Regions from separate parts of the Microbacterium marinum genome, predicted to be linked through region 2. Evidence: predicted binding sites of a transcription regulator. Region 2 holds the regulator's gene; the other holds the start of a gene.
What was found. The regulator LexA, encoded in region 2, represses DNA repair genes until DNA is damaged. The targets are predictions, from matches to a motif close to TCGAACANNTGTTCGA.
Positions count from the first base shown of each region.

Region 1: the regulator LexA is predicted to act here: its motif matches at 2,079-2,094, upstream of BKA24_RS00560 (intein-containing Rv2578c family radical SAM protein).

Region 1 covers NZ_JACHMD010000001.1:126,433-130,739, reverse strand. Annotated here, with positions in the region: gene BKA24_RS00560 (intein-containing Rv2578c family radical SAM protein) at 1-2,070, opposite strand, end outside; gene BKA24_RS00555 (M15 family metallopeptidase) at 2,174-3,136, shown strand; gene BKA24_RS00550 (acyl-CoA dehydrogenase family protein) at 3,296-4,307, shown strand, end outside.
Region 2 covers NZ_JACHMD010000001.1:2,490,566-2,494,872, forward strand. Annotated here, with positions in the region: gene hisB (imidazoleglycerol-phosphate dehydratase HisB) at 1-75, opposite strand, end outside; gene BKA24_RS12255 (histidinol-phosphate transaminase) at 138-1,211, opposite strand; gene BKA24_RS12260 (LysM peptidoglycan-binding domain-containing protein) at 1,240-1,623, opposite strand; gene lexA (transcriptional repressor LexA) at 1,913-2,578, shown strand; gene BKA24_RS12270 (prolyl oligopeptidase family serine peptidase) at 2,631-4,307, shown strand, end outside.

The DNA of each region.
Region 1 (4,307 bases), 2.4 Mb from region 2:
CGTCGCCGTCTTCATCACCGCCCCGGTCGTCTGCACCGGACCGAGGCTCGAGTGGCGCGCTGGACCCTCTTCTTCGGCGCGACCGGCGACCCGGTGCTTCCGCAGCAGCGGCCGCACCCGCGCGCTGAGCAGTTTGCGGTAGCCGGCCGGCGCGTATGAGGAGACGCCCGGGTAGAGCCCGCGATAGCGAGGGAGCAGGTCGGGTCGCTCGCGCTTGAGCCACGCGAAGAACCACTCTTTCGCGCCCGGGCGCAAGTGCAGCGCGCCGAACACGACGCGGACCGCACCGGATGCCGCGATGCGACTGATCGCGTCGTCGAGCACCTCGGGCGAGTCGGTGAGGTGCGGCACGATCGGCATGAGGAAGACGGTCACGCGGAACCCGGCATCGGTGGCTGCGCGGACGGTGTCGAGTCGTGCCTGGAACGTCGGCGCGCCCGGTTCGAGGAGCTGCCGCAGAGGTTCGTCGAGCACCGCGATCGAGAACGCCAGGTGCACGGGCACCGAGGTCGCGGCGTCCGTGAGCAACGGCAGGTCTCGTCGCAGCAGCGTGCCTTTGGTGAGCACGGAGAACGGGGTGCCATGCGAGGCGAGTGCGTCGATGATGCCGGGCATGAGCCGGTATCTGCCCTCGGCGCGTTGGTACGGGTCGGTGTTCGTCCCGAGTGCGACCGGCTCGCGACCCCATGACGGCCGGGCGAGCTCCCGCGAGAGCACCTCGGCGACGTTCACCTTGACGACGATCTGCGAATCGAAGTCGCGCCCCGCGTCGAGGTCGAGGTACGTGTGCGTGTTGCGGGCGAAGCAGTTGTGGCTGATGACGCCGGCGGCGATGAAGTCCTCGGTGTCGGTCGAGATGTCTATGAGGTCCCGTTCCCCGACATCCTCGATCGACACGATGCGCAGATCGGACGTCGTCTTGACGGCCGAGCCGATGATGGCGAGCTTCCGGGTGATCGCAGGTGTGGTGAGTCGGAAGAACCGATCTCGCGACGGGAGCCCGCCGGTCACCCGAACAGCGATGACGCCGTTCGGGCGCGGCGGCTCCGTCACGGACTGCACATCGAAGTGGTCGAGTGCCTCGCGCACGCTGCGGATGAGGCGCGTATCGGTGTTCACGATGCGCAGGATGCCCCGCGAGCACGAGCCTTCAGCGTCGAAGATCCCTGACAGAAACCCCGCGCGCCATGCGGACGTCGGGTCGCTCGGCTCGCTGATGAGTGCTTCGATGCGTTCGACGTGGTCCTTCCGACCGGTGTGGATCGCTGTCATCGCTCGCCGCGTGGCGGTCTGCGGAGCGAATGCCCGCTCGTACGTTTCGACGCCGGCGTTCTGGAGGAACGTGCGAGACCGGTCGAGCGCTTCGCGATCCGCCAGCGCGAGGCGGAACCGGTGCACGACTCGTGTGCGCTTCGCGTCGGTGTAGCTCTTGTGGAGCAGCATTCCGTCGCCGCGGATCATGCCGCTCAGGTAGCCGCGTTCGAAATCGCGATCAGTAGCGAAGTCGCTCGCGTCGTGCGGCGCGCCCGTGCCGAAGCCCTGCAGGCGGTTCCCGGTCGTGAGATGCGGGCGTTGCGCCGCGCCGGAGCCGGTTCCCGTGACGTACTTCCATCCGCGGTTGGTGAGGAACCTATGGTCACCGCTTGAGATGATTTCCGTCCCGTCTGCAAGCGTCACGCGGTATGCGCGTTTGCGCGTCGCCCAGACTGCGCGCACGGTAGAGGGAGTGTAGCGCCGGTACTCCCCGTCTTGCCGAGTTCCGACCAGCACGTCACCGACTCGAACATCCTTGAGTCGCCGGTGTCGGCCGTTTTCGGTCATGACGAGCGTTTCGGGATCAAGGCAATACGTGCATGCATGCGAGCAGCCGCGATAGGGGTTGACGGTCCAGGAGAACGGCATCGCCGAGGTGTGCGGCACGTGATTGAGCGCCGACTTCGCGACCACTTCGTGGAACGTCATCCCGGCGAACTCGGGGGTGGTGACGGAGCGTACGAGGCCACCCAGCGACTCCAGGCCGGGCAGGGCTGCATCGTCGACCGTCGTGATGCTCTGCCCGTTACACCGCACAATCAAATTCGAACAGAGTATCGAAGGTGTGTCAATAATAGAAATCACGAAATCGAACGTGTCGCGCCCGATGCGGTCGCCGCGCCTCGGCGACAATGGAGGGGTGTCGCAGCCCCGGAGTTGCGCGCGCCGGCGCGCGATCCTTCGGGCACGACGACGGCGTCGCGCCCTCGTCATCCTCGTGCTGACGGCCGGGATGGTCATCACTGCGGCCGTCGTCATCCCCCGTGCGCTGGCACCGGATGCGCCCGCCGTCGCGGAGGACGCGCCGCTGATCGCGGCCGACGCCCCGGCCCCCGCGGCCGACGCGCCGAGTCCTGCGGAGTCACCGGCGCCGCCCACCGCCGTGTGTGACCGGCCCGAGGTCGCGGCGGCGCTGCAGACCGGAACGGATGCCGACGTGATCGCCGCTTTCGGAGGCGGTGAGGCCTTCCGTGACGCGGTGGCGACGGATGCCGCGCCCTGCATCGATCTGCACGACGCGGGCCGGCTGTGGGTCGTCGTGAACAAGCGGAACGCACTCGATCCGCTCGAGTACTGGCCCACCCCGCAGGCTCGCCCGCAGGACACGCGGATCGTGGCGGGCGGCTGGCTCCTCGAGCCCGTGGCATCCGCCCTCGACGAACTCTCCGCGGCGGTCTCCGATGCCGGTGCGGGGACGATCGCGGTGAGCAGCGGCTTCCGCCCGTACGACTTCAAGGTCGACACCTACCGGCGGTACGTATCGATGCGCGGGCAGGATGCCGCCGACCTGCGCAGCGCCCGCCCCGGGCACAGCGAGCACCAGACCGGGCTCGCCGTCGACGTCGTCGCGTGCGACAGCGCTGGGTGCGGCGACCACGACGGCTTCGGTGGCACGCCGCAGTCGGACTGGATCGCCGAGAACGCCTGGCGTTACGGGTTCGTCGTCCGCTACGAGGACGGGCACACGGCGACCACCGGGTACTCGGCGGAACCCTGGCATCTGCGATTCGTCGGCCGCGACCTCGCTGCCGCGTACGCCGAGGGCGGGTACACGACGCTCGAGGAGTTCTTCGGCCTGCCGGCCGCGCCCGACTACGGCTGAGCCGCGACCGCAACCTCGACCCGACCTGGTCGACCCGCCCGCCCGAAACGCGGCACTCAGTCGCATCGGGCCTGGCATCCGATCCCACGACGCGCGTACAGTGGAACCGGCGACGCAGCCCACGAGCGCAGCGTCGCGCCGACATGAAAGGGGTGTCGCATGGAGCGCGCCATCTACGACGAGGACCACGAAGCGTTCCGCGACGTGGTCAAGGAATTCCTCAAGCGCTACGTCACGAACGAGAAGCGCGAGCAGTGGGATGCCGCGGGCGAGGTCGACCGCGACACGATGCTCGCCGCCGGTGAAGCCGGGATCATCGGCCTGACGGTCCCCGAGGAGTTCGGCGGCGCCGGCATGCTGCAGGACTACCGATTCCGGACGGTCGTCAACGAGGAGGTCATCCGAGCGGGTGCCGGGTCACTGGCCGGCGCCTTCGGCATCCAGGACGACCTCGCGGTGCCCTACCTCGTGCACATGGGCACCGATGCCCAGAAGCAGAAGTGGCTGCCCCGCATGGCCACCGGTGAGGTCCTCGGTGCGCTGGCGATGACCGAGCCCGGGGCCGGTTCGGACCTCCGTGGCATCAAGACGACGGCGAAGAAGGCCGACGGCGGCTACGTCGTCAACGGCGCGAAGACGTTCATCTCCTCGGGTGCGACGGCGGACATCTTCGTCGTGTTCGTGAAGACGGGCGAGGGCAACCGCCCCGACGCGTTCTCGCTGCTGCTGCTCGAAAGCGGCATGGCCGGGTTCGACCACGGCAAGAAGCTGCACAAGATGGGCTTCCATGGCCACGACACGGCTGAACTGAGCTTCACCGACGTGTTCGTGCCCGAGGAGAATCTCATCGGCGGCGAGGAGGGCAAGGGCTTCATCCAGCTGATGATGAACCTCCCGCTCGAGCGGCTGTCGATCGGCGTCGCCGCGGCTGCTGCCGCGCAGGCCGGCGTCGAGTGGACGATCGCCTACACGAAGGACCGCGAGGCGTTCGGTCAGCGCGTCATCGACTTCCAGAACACCCGCTTCGCGATCGCCGATCTCGTGACGACCGTCGATGTGCTCTGGGCCTACGTCGATCGCGCGATCACGCTGTACAACGAGGGCCAGCTGTCGGCTGAGGAGGCCGCCAAGGTCAAGTTCTGGACGACCGAGCGCGAGGGCGAGGTGCTCG
Region 2 (4,307 bases):
GTTCAGCTCGAGGTCGATGGTCGACTCGCTGGTCGCGCGGCGAACCGAGGCCGTGCGGGCTGCGGGGGTGCTCATGCCCCGATTCTACCGAGCCGTACCGCGGCACTCTCACGTGTGACGCGGAACCGCCGAGGCGATCACAGCGACGCAAGGGCCTCCAGGAACGCGGTCGATTCCTCAGCGCTGCCTGCGGTCACGCGCAGCGTGTGCGGGAGACCGACGTCGCGGATGAGGATGCCGCGGTCGTACAGCCCCTGCCACGTGGCTTTCGGGTCGTCGACGCCACCGAACAGGACGAAGTTGGACCAGCTCTCGTAGGGGGTGTACCCCAGGGCAGAGAGCGTTGCAGAGATCCGGTCGCGCTGCGACACGATGTCGTCGACCATCGACAGCATCGTCGGCGCGTGCCGGAGTGCGGCGGTCGCCGCGGCCTGCGTGAGTGCGCTCAGGTGGTAGGGCAGTCTGACCAGCCGCAACGCGTCGATCAGGGCCGGATCCGCCGCGAGATAACCCACGCGCGCGCCGGCGAAGGCGAACGCCTTGCTCATCGTTCGCGAGACGACGAGCCGCTCCCGACCCTGCAGCAGCGTCAGCGCGGAGGATTCCTCCCGCGGGGCGAACTCCCAGTACGCCTCGTCGACGATCACGATGCCCCGCGAGACCTCGTAGACCGCCTCGATGACGTCCAATCCCATCGGGGTGCCGGTGGGATTGTTCGGTGCGCACAGGAAGACGACATCGGGCTGCACCTCGGCGACCTGCGCAGCGGCGTCCGCCGCCGAGAGAGAGAAGTCCGGCCCTCGCGTCCCGCTGACGTACTGCGCGCCCGTCGCGCCCGTCAGCAGCGGGTACATCGAGTACGTGGGTCCGAAGCCGAACGCGGTGCGGCCCGGGCCTCCGAACGCCTGGAGGATGTGCTGGAGCACTTCGTTCGATCCGTTCGCCGCCCAGATCTGGTCGGGCTGGAGTCCGTGACCCAGGTAGTCGGCGAATCCCTCGCGAAGGGCGGTGAACTCACGGTCGGGGTAGCGGTTGATGTCCTGCAGCGCTTGGGCGATGCCGTCGAGGATGTCGTCCGCGACTTCCTCGGGAACGGGGTGGGTGTTCTCGTTGACGTTCAGAGCAACCGGCAGCGGCGCCTGGGGCGCACCGTAGGGTGTCTTGCCTCGCAGATCGTCACGAAGGGGTAGGTCGTCCAGACTCGCACTCACCACGCCATCGTACGGCGCGGAGGGTGACTCATTTCCCGGATGCTGAGCCGGCGTACTCCGTCGGAATGGCCAGCGACTGTCCCGCATCGAGCACCGCCGACGACAGCGCGTTGAGGCTCATGAGCCCGTCGACGACGTCACGCGGGTCGTGACCCGGTGCGATGTCTTCAGCGATCGACCACAGGGAGTCGCCGGGCAGGACCGTCACGGTCTCGAACGAACCGGCCGGAGCACCGGCCTCGCCGCTCGCGAGGGCGCCTCCGCCCGACAGGATCGCTGCAGCGAGCGCGGTCACGACGGGCACCGAAGCGAGGAGAGCGACGACACGGCGGCCGCGAGCCGTGATCCGCAACCGCGTCGAGACGACGGGGGCGATCGGACGGACAGCGTCGGTGATGGTCAGCGTGCTCATGATTCCTCCTCGGGGACGACCCGGTCAGGTGAGATCTTCGCCCTCGCCCATCGGCCGGGACGGGCGAGGTGCGAAGTTCTCTTCCGAATCTATCTTCGATATTCGTAGACTGTCAAGCGACCCGATCTCGGAGATCCATCGAAGACGACACGCGGTCGACTACGAAGAGAACCTCTCGACACCGGATACGGTTTCGATGACGACAGCCCACCACCGACCTCCGACATTCGAAGGCGCGTGCACCCCGCACCGCGGGAAGGACCGGGAAACCGGGACGGGAGAGGAACACATGAGCGAGAAGCCGCAGACCCGCAGGCGCAAGAACCTCAGCGACAAGCAGCTCGCCATTCTGGAGGTCATCCAGCGCTCGATCGCCACGCACGGCTATCCGCCGAGCATGCGCGAGATCGGCGACGCGGTCGGCTTGAAGTCCCTCTCCAGCGTCACCCACCAGCTCGGGCAGCTCGAACTCAGCGGGTATCTCCGTCGCGACCCCGGCAAGACACGCGCGATGGAGGTGCTCATCGACCTGCCCGGGACGGCCGGAGAGAACCCCGCCGACTCGGTGCCCGCCGTCGGTGATGCCGCGATGGTCCCGCTGGTGGGGCGGATCGCCGCCGGTGTGCCGATCACCGCCGAGCAGCAGGTGGAGGAGATCTTCCCCCTTCCGCGGCAGCTCGTCGGCAAGGGCGAGCTGTTCATGCTGAAGGTCTCGGGAGACTCGATGATCGACGCGGCGATCTGCGACGGCGACTGGGTCGTCGTCCGCTCGCAGGCCACCGCCGACAACGGTGAGATCGTCGCGGCGATGCTCGACGGCGAGGCCACCGTGAAGACCTTCCGCCAGCGCGACGGCCACACCTGGCTCCTCCCCCGCAACTCCGCCTTCGAACCGATCCTCGGTGACGAGGCGGTCGTCCTCGGTAAGGTCGTCGCCGTCCTGCGAGCGGTCTGACACCTCTACGGTCGACACGTGACTCACGCGCACGCCGCGTAGCGTGAGAGTCATGACGACGATCGCTCCCTACGGATCCTGGCTGTCACCGCTCTCCGCCGCAGATGCCTCCGCGGCATCCGCTCGATTCGACGGTGCGCGCTTCGTCGGGGACGAGGTGTGGTGGGGCGAATCCCTGCCGACAGAAGGTGGTCGTTCGTCCGTCCGCAGGCGCACCGCGTCCGGCGCCATCGAGGATCTGCTCCCCGATCCCTGGAATGCGCGCTCGCGTGCCCACGAGTACGGCGGCGGCTCCTGGACGGCGACGGCCGAGGGTCGGCTCTTCTTCGTGGAGAAGACCGATCAGCGCGTCTGGAGTCTGCTTCCGGGCGGCGACCCGGTCCCGCTGACCGAGGCCGACGACGCGATCCGGCACGGCGGCCTCCGCTGGCAGGCCGGCACGCTCCTGGCTGTCCGTGAGGTCCACGGCGGGAGCCATGTGCCGCGACGTTCGATCATCGCCATCGCCACCGACGGCAGCCAGACGGTGACGGAGCTCGTGTCGGGCAGCGACTTCCTCGCGCAGCCCGCGCTCAGCCCCGATGGCCGCACGCTGGCGTGGGTCGCGTGGAACCATCCGGACATGCCCTGGGACCGCACCGAGGTGCGCGTCGCCGCACTGGAGGACGGCCGCGTGCGGGCATCACGGTCGGTCAGCGACGGCGCGACCGCGGCCCTTCAACCCGAGTGGACCGTCGACGGCGGCCTCCTGTTCATCGATGAGCCCACGGGACGGTGGAATCTCTACCGGGCGGATGCCGCATCGTCCACCGTCACGCCACTCGCGCCCGCCGACGCCGACACAGGTGCCGGACTCTGGGTGCTGGGGCTGCGGTGGTACGCGCCTCTGGCAGGGGGCGACGTCGTCGCCGTCCGCACGAATGGTGCCGACGAACTCGTTCGGATCGATGCGGCGGGGACCGTGACCCGGCTCGACCTGCCGGTGCGGGCGCGCGCGGTCATCGAGGACGTCCACGGCGATCGGGTGATCGTCACCGGTTCGGCCCCCGGGGTGACCGGTGTGTGGGTCATCGAACCCGACGGCTCCCACGAGCTCGTGCGCGGCAGCGTGTCCGAGCTCGGCGAGACCTGGACCCCCGCCGTGCGTGAGCTCACGGTCGACGGCGCTCACGGGCCCGTCCACGCCTTCGACCACGCTCCGACCAGCCCCACCCACGCAGCGCCCGAGGGAGAACTGCCGCCGTACGTCATCTTCGTGCACGGCGGTCCGACGTCTCACGTCGGGGGTGTGGCCGACAGCAAGACTGTCTACTTCACGAGTCGCGGGATCGGCGTGCTCGAGGTCAACTACGGAGGCTCCACGGGCTACGGCCGCGCCTACCGTGAGCGGCTCCGTGGACAGTGGGGCATCGTCGACGTGGACGACGTTGCCGCAGCCGCGACAGGCCTCGTCGAGGAGGGCCGCGCCGACGCTGCGCGGATCGCGATCGAAGGCGGCTCCGCCGGTGGGTGGACGGTGCTGGCCGCGCTCGTCGGCACCGAGGTGTTCGGCGCCGGCATCTCGCGCTACGGCGTCGGGGATGCCCGGACACTGGCGACCGACACCCACGACTTCGAAGCCCGCTACCTCGATGGACTCATCGGCCCGCTCCCGGAAGCCGAGGCGCTCTACCTGGAGCGATCGCCGCTCGGGCGCACCGAGGGCTTCCGGGTGCCTGTCCTCCTCCTC